DNA from 3 places in the Neorhizobium tomejilense genome. Region 3 is predicted to be linked to each of the others. Evidence: predicted binding sites of a transcription regulator. Region 3 holds the regulator's gene; each other region holds the start of a gene.
The links. Region 3 encodes LexA, which represses DNA repair genes until DNA is damaged. Its sites were predicted from a motif close to TGTTCNNNNTGTGTTCNG; they were not measured.

Region 1 (3,275 bases), 1.4 Mb from region 3:
CGCTGAGAGGTCGACCTTGGCGTCATCGAGAAGTGCCAGCGCCGGCACAGCAAAACCATCTTCCCCAACGGCTCCGACCATATGCACGGCGCTTCCGGCACGGCGTGCGGCGAGCGCCTGGTTGGCGCCCTTGCCACCGGCAGCCGTCGCAAAGCTCGATCCCGCAACCGTCTCCCCTGGCTGGGGCAGGCGCTCGGTCGTGGCGATGAGATCCATGTTGATGGAGCCGAGGACGGTGATCATGGCGGGCCTGCGTGCTTGATTTGAAGTCGCGCGACACTGCCCGAGAGGATCACTCCTCGTCAACCACCCGCAGTTTGAGAAGACCGGTGCGGCTTTCGACCACTTTCGCCTGTGGCAGGTCGCGGGCTGCCCCGGCCTCCGCCGGAGCCTCCAGTTCGAGAGCCTCGATCTTGGCGCCGCGGCGGTTGAGCTTGTCGGTGGAGGTGAGGATCTGTTCGACATCCTTCTGCGCCGCGAAGAAATGTGTCTGCAGTTTGCGGGTGCGGTCGTCGAGGCGGGAAAGATCCTCGATCAGCAGTGCCACTTCACCCTGGATGAGATGTGCCTGCTCGCGCATCCGCTGGTCCTTCAGCACGGCCTGGATGACCTGGATGGACAGCATCAGCAGCGAGGGCGAGACAATGACGATGCGGGAACGTTGCGCCTTCTGCACAGCGCTTTCGAAATGCTCGTGGATCTCCGCGAAGATCGATTCCGATGGCACGAAGAGGAAAGCCATTTCCTGCGTTTCGCCCGGTATCAGGTACTTTTCCGAGACATCGCGGATGTGAACCTCGAGGTCGCGCTTGAAGGCCTGGGCGGCGGCCCTTCTCGCTTCGGGTGCCGCAGCCTCGCGAAATGCGTTCCAGGCTTCGAGCGGAAATTTGGCATCGATCACCAAGGGCGGCGCGCCGTTCGGCATCCTGATCGTGCAGTCGGGCCTGGTGCCGTTCGAAAGCGTGGTCTGGAAGCCGTAGGCCCCCATCGGCAATCCGTCGGCAATGATCGCTTCCATTCGGCCCTGGCCGAAGGCGCCGCGTGTCTGCTTGTTCGACAGGATCGCCTGCAGGCCGACGACGTCCTTTGCCAGCGTTTGGATATTGTTCTGGGCAGCGTCGATCACCGCCAGCCGTTCCTGCAGTCGCTGCAGGTTCTCGTGCGTCGACTTGGTCTGTTCGGTGATACTAGCGCCGATCCGGTGGGTCATGCCGTCGAGCCGCTGGCTGACCGACTGGTTCAGTTCTGATTGCCGTGTCGAAAGCGTCTCCGCCATTGCCGACAACCGACCCTGCATCTCGCTTTGCGCTCTCAGAAGTTCGGAAAGCCGGGCCTCGCCTTCCATCACCCGCAATGTCGCATCTTCCTGCCGCTGAAGGGATGCCCGGCGCGTCAGAAACAGCCATAACAGCAGCAATGCCGCTCCACACATCACCGCCACGACGGCAGCGCGCGGGTCGTCGAAGAAACGGGAAAGGCTCGCAACAAGGTTATCCATGGCGGGAAACTAACAGAATTTTGCCACTTGAAAAGATCAAAACGTGAACATTCCACTTCCTCCGGCCGTAATTTCTATTTCTTCGGAAAAAAAGATGGGTTATGGGAAGCCATGACGATCAAGCTTCTGATTATTCTGCCTGACCCGATCCTGCGTCAGGTTTCCAAGCCGATAGAGCGTGTTGACGCCGAGCTTCTGAGGCTCGCCGACGACATGCTGGAGACCATGTACGACGCGCCGGGCATCGGCCTTGCAGCGATCCAGATCGGCGTGCCACGCCGCCTGCTGGTCGTCGACATTGCGCGCGAGGGCGAGGAAAAGCAGCCGCAAGTCTTCATCAATCCGGAGATCGTCAAATCCTCCGACGACATCTCCGTATATGAAGAAGGCTGCCTTTCCATTCCGGAATATTATGCGGAGGTCGAACGGCCGGCGACCGTCAGCGTCAAGCATCTCGGCCGCGACGGCAAGGAATATGTGGTGGAGGCCGATGGCCTGCTCGCCACCTGCCTCCAGCATGAGATCGATCACCTGAATGGCGTGCTTTTCATCGACCATATTTCTCGCCTGAAGCGCGAGATGGTGATCAAGAAATTCACCAAGGCTGCCAAGTCCAAGGCGGTCTGAACCGTCGCTCAGGCGATCCGAGTTAAGAAGGCGCGGTCTCTTGAGACGCGGAACGTCCATGTCTCTTCGCATCATCTTCATGGGAACCCCGGAATTTTCCGTGCCGACGCTGCAGAGCCTCAAGCACGCGGGGCACGAGATCGTCGCAGTCTATACCCAGCCGCCGCGCCCGGGTGGCCGCCGCGGGCTCGATCTGGTGAAGTCGCCGGTCCATCAGGCCGCCGAACTGCTGGGCATCCCCGTTTTTACGCCGGTGAATTTCAAGGATCCGGAAGAGCGCGAAAAATTCCGCGGGCTCAAGGCGGATGTTGCCGTCGTCGTCGCCTACGGCCTGCTGCTGCCGGAAGCGATCCTGACGGGCACACAACTCGGTTGTTACAACGGCCACGCTTCGCTCCTGCCACGCTGGCGCGGTGCCGCACCGATCCAGCGGGCGATCATGGCGGGTGACAAGAAGACCGGCATGATGGTCATGCAGATGGAAAAGGGCCTCGATACCGGCCCCGTTGCGCTGACGAGGGAAGTGGAAATCGGCGAGAACATGACGGCAGGCGAACTGCACGACAAGCTGATGCTGGTTGGTGCCCGAGCCATGGTCGAGGCGATGGAAAAACTCGAAGCCAACGACTTGCCGCTGACGCCGCAATCGCCGGAAGGCGTGCTTTATGCCGCCAAGATCGACAAGGGCGAGACGCGCATCGATTTTTCGAAACCCGCAGCGGATGTGCATAACCACATCCGCGGTCTGTCGCCTTTCCCGGGCGCATGGTTCGAGGCGGAGATCAACGGCAAGCTGGAGCGTGTGAAGGTTCTTCTGTCGGAAATCGGCGAGGGGCAGGGCGAGCCCGGAACGGTTCTTGACGACGCACTGACCCTTGCCTGCGGCGCGGGTGCAGTGCGGCTCCTCAAGTTGCAGAAGGCCGGGGGCAAGCCCCTGGCCGCGGCGGAGTTCCTGCGCGGTACGCCGCTAGGGCCTGGCACGAGGCTCTCCTGATGCCGCGATTCCGCATGATCGTCGAATATGACGGCACGCCTTATGTCGGCTGGCAGAAGCAGAAGAACGGCCATTCGGTACAGTCGGCGCTTGAAACCGCCATCCTGTCCTTGACCAAGGAGAGCGTGGTGGTCAAGGGCGCCGGCCGCACCGATT
Region 2 (3,275 bases), 960 kb from region 3:
TCGGACAGACGGAGGCTTGGACGGAGCGACAGGCGGCGCATGGGAGGGAGTTTTCGATCTCCGCGGTGCTGCCGCCTCTGGCGACTGTGTTTCTGCGGTGGCGGGGGTAGAACCTGACGTGAGGCAAACGGTGCGGCCAAAGGTTTTCGCCGGCCGCGCTTATTCGCCCCGCCAACCATCCTGATAGGTAACCCTATCCACCCCTGCAAACCGCCCGACGCGGAGCAGTTCCGCGTCCAGCTTCTCCAATCTCCCGGCGGAAGCCCGCACACCCTTTTCCAGCCATAACCGCTTCACATCCAGCGTGCCGGACTTGCGGTCCGCCTTCATGTCGATGCGGCCGATCATGCGGTCGCCTTCGAGCAGCGGGAAGACGTAGTAGCCGTATTGGCGCTTCGGCTCCGGCACGAAAACCTCGATGCGGTAGAAGAAGTTGAAGAGCCGCTCGGCCCGGTCGCGGTTGCGCAGGAGCGGATCGAACGGGCTGAGCACGCGCACGCGGGCGGGCGGTTCGGGGATATCCCCGAGATTTTCGGGAAAGCCGAGGAAGGCGAAGGACGGGCGGGGCTTGCTGCCGTCGGCGGTCTCGATCAGCACCTCGGTCAGCTCGTCGCGATGGGACTTCACCCAGTCTTTCGCCTCGTCCGGCGTGACCAGATCGAAAAAGGCGGCAAGTTCTCCGGAGGTCGCAAAACCGAGGCGGGTCATGGCGCCGCGGCAGGCCCAGTCGATGAATTCCTCGTGGCTGACCTCCGGCTCGTGATGCTGCGGCGGGATCACCCGTTCCATCAGGTCATAGATCTTCTGGAAGTTGACGCGGCCGGCGATCGCCAGCTTGCCGGTATGCCAGTAATATTCGAGCGCCGTCTTGTTCGGATGCCAGTTCCACCAGCCGCCGGACTTGTGATCCTCCTGCTTCATGTCGCGCGACATGATCGCGCCGTTCTCGGCAATATGCTGGAAGGTCTCCTCGAAGGCGGCGTCGAACCCTTCGCCATGCCATTTCCTCCAACGTTCGGCGAGGATCGGCTCGCGGCGGCGAAAACGGTGTTTCCAGTAGCGGAAGAAGCTCGCCGGAATGATCGAGGCGTCATGCGTCCAGTGCTCGAACAGCTCGCCGTCCTTTTCCAGAAGCGCGGTCAGGTGCTCGCGCCGGTAGGTCTGGTTGCGCGAAAACAGGATCATGTGGTGGGCGCGCTCGACGGTGGCGATACTGTCCACCTGGACGAAACCGAGATCGTCGATGAGCTGCAGCAGGCCGGCTTTGGTCAACGCGCGGCCGGGCGGTTCGCAGAGCCGCTGCCGTTCGAGGAATATCCTGCGGGCCTGATCGTTCGGAATGAGAATCGCCATGGCATCTAGACTAGGATACCGCCGCGCCGGATTCAATGTTCACGTTCGGTTCCGCATTCCCCTTCCCCATCTTCCGGTCTATAGACCGCTGAACACCGAGGGACAGGCTTGGATATCCGTTTCGAACAGGCAGAAGCGCGTTTCGAGGGGCGCACCGTCGTCCATCCGCTGACGCTGTCGCTCAGTGAACGGCGGATCGGCGTCATCGGTCTCAATGGTTCCGGCAAGACGACGTTCGCGCGGATGATCAACGGGCTGGTGCTGCCTGCCGCAGGCCAGGTGACCGTCAACGGCTTCGATACGGTGAAAGACGGCGACAAGGTTCGCGGCCAGGCGGGGTTCATCTTCCAGAACCCGCAGAACCAGATCATCCTGCCGGTCCTGAAAGAAGATATCGCGCTCGGGCTGAAAAGCCAAAAACTCTCGAAGGCGGATACGCAGGCGGCGATCGAGGCCGTGCTTGTCCGTTTCGGCATCGCCCATCTGGCCGACCGGCGTGTGCACGAACTTTCGGGCGGAGAACTGCAGCTGGCGGCGCTTGCCTCGGTTCTGGTGACCCGGCCGGACATCCTGATCATGGACGAACCGACCAACCAGCTGGATCTCCGAAACCGTGATCTCGTGGAGAGGACGATCCACGGGCTCGACGAAAATGTCGTCGTCATCAGCCATGACCTCGGCCTGATCGCCGATTTCGACCGGGTTCTGTGCTTCCACGAAGGCTGCCTCGCCTATGACGGCGCGCCGGCGGAGGTCATCTCCCGCTACCGCGAGCTTGTTGAATGAAGACGCTTTACGTGGAAGGCGACACGTTTCTGCACCGGCTTTCGCCGCGGGCAAAGCTTCTCGGCCTTGCCGCGCTCAGCCTCCTGCTATTCGTGATCCATTCTCCCGCCGTTCTTGTCATCGCGGCCGTTCTCGGCGGCATCGTCTATTCGTCGCTGCGGCTCGGATGGCGCCAGTCCTGGCTGCGGCTTCGGCCGATCCTGCTGACCATCGTCATTGTCGCGATCTTCACGCTTGTCCTCAACGGCCGCCACGATGCGCTGATCGTCGTCACGCGGCTGACGGCGCTTGCCCTCTTCGCCGCGGCGGTGACGGCGACCACCAGCACCGGCGATTTCATCGACGAGATCACCCGCCTTGCCATGCCGCTGGAGCGCCTGGGGCTCGTCAGGGCCGCGGATATCGGGCTTTCGATCGGTCTTGTCATCCGTTTCGTGCCGGAGATCCTCAGCCGTTACCAGGCAATTCGCGACGCGCACCGCGCCCGCGGATTGAAGGTCCGGCCGCTGACGCTGGCGGTGCCGCTGATCATCCTGACGCTCAAAAACGCCGACGAGATCGCCGCTGCCATTGACGCACGTGGCATCCGGGCGCAGAAATGACCTCATATGACAACCAGGGATTCGCATAGCATGACCACCCGTGATCTCGTTCTGGCCGCCCTTTTCGCCGCCATTATCGTGGCGCTCGGTCTCGTGCCGCCGATCATGCTCGGCTTCATTCCCGTGCCGATCACCGCGCAGTCGCTCGGCGTCATGCTGGCGGGCGTCATCCTCGGTGCCAAGCGCGGCGGTTTCGCGGTGCTTCTGGTCCTGCTGCTGGTCGCGATCGGCCTGCCGGTTCTATCGGGTGGACGCGGCGGCCTTGCCACCTTCGCCTCGCCGACCGCCGGTTATCTCGTCGGCTGGTTCTTCGCGGCCGTCATTACCGGTTATTGCTCCGAGCGTTTCGTCGATCGTTCGCAGAGCGGCATCGTACAGATCACCGGCTTTTTCCTCGCAGCGCTGCTCGGCGGCGTGGTTGTGGATCATGCACTCGGCATCTTCTATCTCGCCTATGTCACGGGCACCGGGCTCCTGACCGCTTTCATCGGCGACCTGTCCTTCGTTCCGGGCGATGTGCTGAAGGCGATGATC
Region 3 (3,275 bases):
GTGATCCTGCAGGATGCGAATGCGGGCATTGGCCGCGGCAAGCTCGAGCGAAACAGCCTCCGGCTTGGCCTTCGTCATCAGCACCTGCTCGGCCAGGGGTGCGAAATCGGAGGGCGCCGATGCCGACAGAATGATCTTGCTCAGCCCCATGACCGCATTGGAATGGTGCTCCAGTTCGCCGCGATCGGCCGGCAGGGGATTGATCCGCTGGCAGGAAAACATCAGGAAGTCGGGCGCCCGGTCATCACCCGCAAAAGCCAGCCGGAAGCTCGCCTGGGTTTCGGAACCGTCGGCCAAGGTCATCCCGCGGGAGAATTCCAGCACGTCGCCTGCCGAAACGCCACGCATCTTGAAACGCGCGTGATCGGCCATCGCGTCACGGGTCGCCACAACGAGAGCGGAAAAACCCTGCCTGTCGCGTGCCTTGCGGAAGGCCAGATCGCGTGCGGTAAAAACGTTGCCGCGTTTGGCGGCCGCGCTTGCATGACGGCGATTGGCAAGAGCCAGCGGCTCCAGGTAGCTGCCATCCGAGAAGAACACACAAGCATTGGCTGTGCCGAAAGGATGAAAAGCATCGGGCGCAACTGTAAAACCAAGCTTCGTGAGCCGGGAACGCGCAGCGGTAAGTCCCGCCACCGGCAGCACGAGATGATCGATTGGTCTTGCGTTCACGCGAGGGCCCCCGGAATTGGAATCGCAAAGCTACTTTGGCAGCGGGCTCGCGCCGCGCAAGTGGTGTGGCTCGAGATATCTGGCACGCATCTATGAAGAAAAAATCATCATACTTCACAGAAATTTAGGGACTTGCAGAACACATATGGAACATATAGTGTCCGTTCTGGATTTGTTTCCGACTCTGAGGGTGCCAAAAGATGCTCACGCGCAAACAACAGGAATTGCTTCTGTTCATTCACGAACGCATGAAGGAATCCGGCATCCCGCCGTCATTCGATGAAATGAAGGATGCTCTCGACCTCGCGTCCAAGTCAGGCATCCACCGCCTGATCACCGCGCTCGAGGAGCGCGGCTTCATCCGCCGCCTGCCGAACCGGGCCCGGGCGCTCGAAGTCATCAAGCTGCCGGAAGCCTACTCACCGAGCATGCAGCCACGGCGCGGTTTTTCGCCGAGCGTCATCGAGGGCAGCCTCGGCAAACCGCAGCCGGTCGCGGCGCCTCAGAAACCCGCCGCCAACGACGATTCGCCGAACGCCACGACAGTTCCGGTCATGGGCCGCATCGCTGCCGGCGTGCCGATCTCGGCGATCCAGAACAACACGCATGACATCGCCGTGCCGGCCGAGATGCTCGGTTCCGGCGAACATTATGCGCTCGAGGTCAAGGGCGATTCGATGATCGAGGCCGGCATTCTCGACGGCGATACCGTGATCATCCGCAACAGCAATACGGCCAATCCGGGCGATATCGTCGTGGCGCTGGTGGACGACGAGGAAGCGACGCTGAAACGCTTCCGCCGCCGCGGTGCCTCCATCGCCCTCGAAGCCGCCAACCCAGCCTACGAGACCCGCATCTTTGGGCCGGACCGGGTGAAGATCCAGGGCAAGCTCGTCGGCCTCATCCGCCGGTATCACTGATCATCTGCCGGAGCGGTTCCGGCAATGACCCATCGAAACCCTGGCTTCGCCAATCATAGTGGCGGTGCCTGCTCCAGGGACGGTCTGCGCCCGCCATGGCGGCACGGATCTGCCAGCGCCGAATGTCGGTCGCGCCGTTGAGGGAAATCTCCAGCGCACCCGCCTTGCGAAGCATGGCACCATTGATCATCAGGGCGCCGGACCGGCATTGGTCGAAGCGGGCGCGCGGCGCAATGACAAGACTGGCGGCGTCGCAGGCGGCACCCGCATAACGGCCGTCCTCGACAGCGATAACGATGCCCTTGCCGGTGCTTGCCGCACACCAGGCCGTCGGCTCGCAGGTGAAGCGGCCGGCAGGCGCCTGTTTTATCCTCGACTTTGCCGTTTCCAGTTGCTGCGGGGTCAATTCGCGGCGCTCGTTGGTTTTCGCGCCGGGTGGCCTGTCGTCGGGCGGCTTGTCCCTGGATGGCGACATTTCAGGCTTGGTGGGATCACCGAGCAGAAGCGCCCTCTTCCATTGGCCGTAGACGAAGTCGGGCGGGCGGGCGCGATTGGTGGCGACCCCTTTCCCGTCTACAAATGCGACCATCGTCCCGTCTTCCGAGATCAGGATATCCGGCAGGGGCATCGACCGCTCATGCCAGGAAAGCAGCAGAGCGGTCACCATCAGCGGCAGGCCTATCAGTCTCAGTCTCGTCCTCATGAGCGTCAACAGCAGGAAACCTGCCGTCGAGACGGCGAGGAACCAGGGATGTTGTCGCCCTATGCCGACATCGCCGCCCCAGGCGGCGACGTGTTTGGCAATTGCAATCACCCACCCCAGGCCGAGGCCCATGAGCTTCATGAAGGGCGCATCGAGGCCGAACGGCATCAGCAGCATGCCGGCCAGCCCTGCCGGCATGACCACGAAGGAGATGATCGGCATGGCGGCGAGGTTGGCGACAAGGCCGTAGGTGGCGATACGGTGGAAATGCTCGACCGAGAACATGGCGGTCGAGATGCCGCCGATCAGCGAGGTCACGAAGATGCCGGCCGCGAAATTCCAGGATGCCAGCACCGGAGTCACCATAGGGCGACGGAATGGCAGAGGTTCGGGATCGCGGCGCTTCGCCCTGTGTTTCCAGAGTGCGTAGCCGGCGACCAGGGCGGCGGTGGCGGCAAACGACATCTGGAAGCTCGGCCCCAGTATTTCCGAGGGCGACATGGCGATGATGACCAGGGCGGACAGCGCGACATTGCGCAGGCTGATCGATGGCCGATCGAAAAGCACCGCGACCAGCATGATCGCCATCATGATATAGGCCCGCTCGGCGGAAACGCCGAAACCGGAGATCAGGTAATAGGCCGTCGCCATCATCAGCGCGCCGAGTGCGGCGATCTTCTTGACCGGATAGGCCTGGGCGAAGCCCGTGAAGACGGAAAGCACGGTGCGCGCGCCGACAAAGAAGATGCCGGCTGCGAGCGCCATGTTGAGCCCGGAAATGGCGACGATATGGGCGAGGCCCGACAGGCGCAGCGCCTCGGTGGTGTCTTCGGAAATCGCCCGGCGCTCGTCGGTGACGATCGCCGCGGCAAAGGCGCCGGGATCTCCGGGCACGGTCTCCCGGATACGGGTTGCGATCGCGCTGCGCAGATCGAAAAGCTGGGTTTCGACGTTCGCAATCCAGCTCCGGGTTGAAGGGG

Region 1: the regulator LexA is predicted to act here: its motif matches at 1,531-1,548, upstream of ACSQ3G_RS00270 (DNA recombination protein RmuC).
Region 2: the regulator LexA is predicted to act here: its motif matches at 1,390-1,407, upstream of ACSQ3G_RS02265 (energy-coupling factor ABC transporter ATP-binding protein).

What each region holds. Positions count from the first base shown of each region.
Region 1 covers NZ_CAXUSO020000001.1:52,539-55,813, forward strand. The annotation lists gene ACSQ3G_RS00265 (ribokinase) at 1-243, opposite strand, end outside; gene ACSQ3G_RS00270 (DNA recombination protein RmuC) at 293-1,498, opposite strand; gene def (peptide deformylase) at 1,610-2,125, shown strand; gene fmt (methionyl-tRNA formyltransferase) at 2,184-3,119, shown strand; gene truA (tRNA pseudouridine(38-40) synthase TruA) at 3,119-3,275, shown strand, end outside.
Region 2 covers NZ_CAXUSO020000001.1:459,138-462,412, reverse strand. The annotation lists gene glgB (1,4-alpha-glucan branching protein GlgB) at 1-110, shown strand, start outside; gene ACSQ3G_RS02270 (winged helix-turn-helix domain-containing protein) at 160-1,353, opposite strand; gene ACSQ3G_RS02265 (energy-coupling factor ABC transporter ATP-binding protein) at 1,462-2,139, shown strand; gene ACSQ3G_RS02260 (CbiQ family ECF transporter T component) at 2,136-2,741, shown strand; gene ACSQ3G_RS02255 (biotin transporter BioY) at 2,772-3,275, shown strand, end outside.
Region 3 covers NZ_CAXUSO020000001.1:1,421,277-1,424,551, reverse strand. The annotation lists gene ACSQ3G_RS07360 (VOC family protein) at 1-672, opposite strand, end outside; gene lexA (transcriptional repressor LexA) at 873-1,592, shown strand; gene ACSQ3G_RS07350 (ComEC/Rec2 family competence protein) at 1,573-3,275, opposite strand, start outside.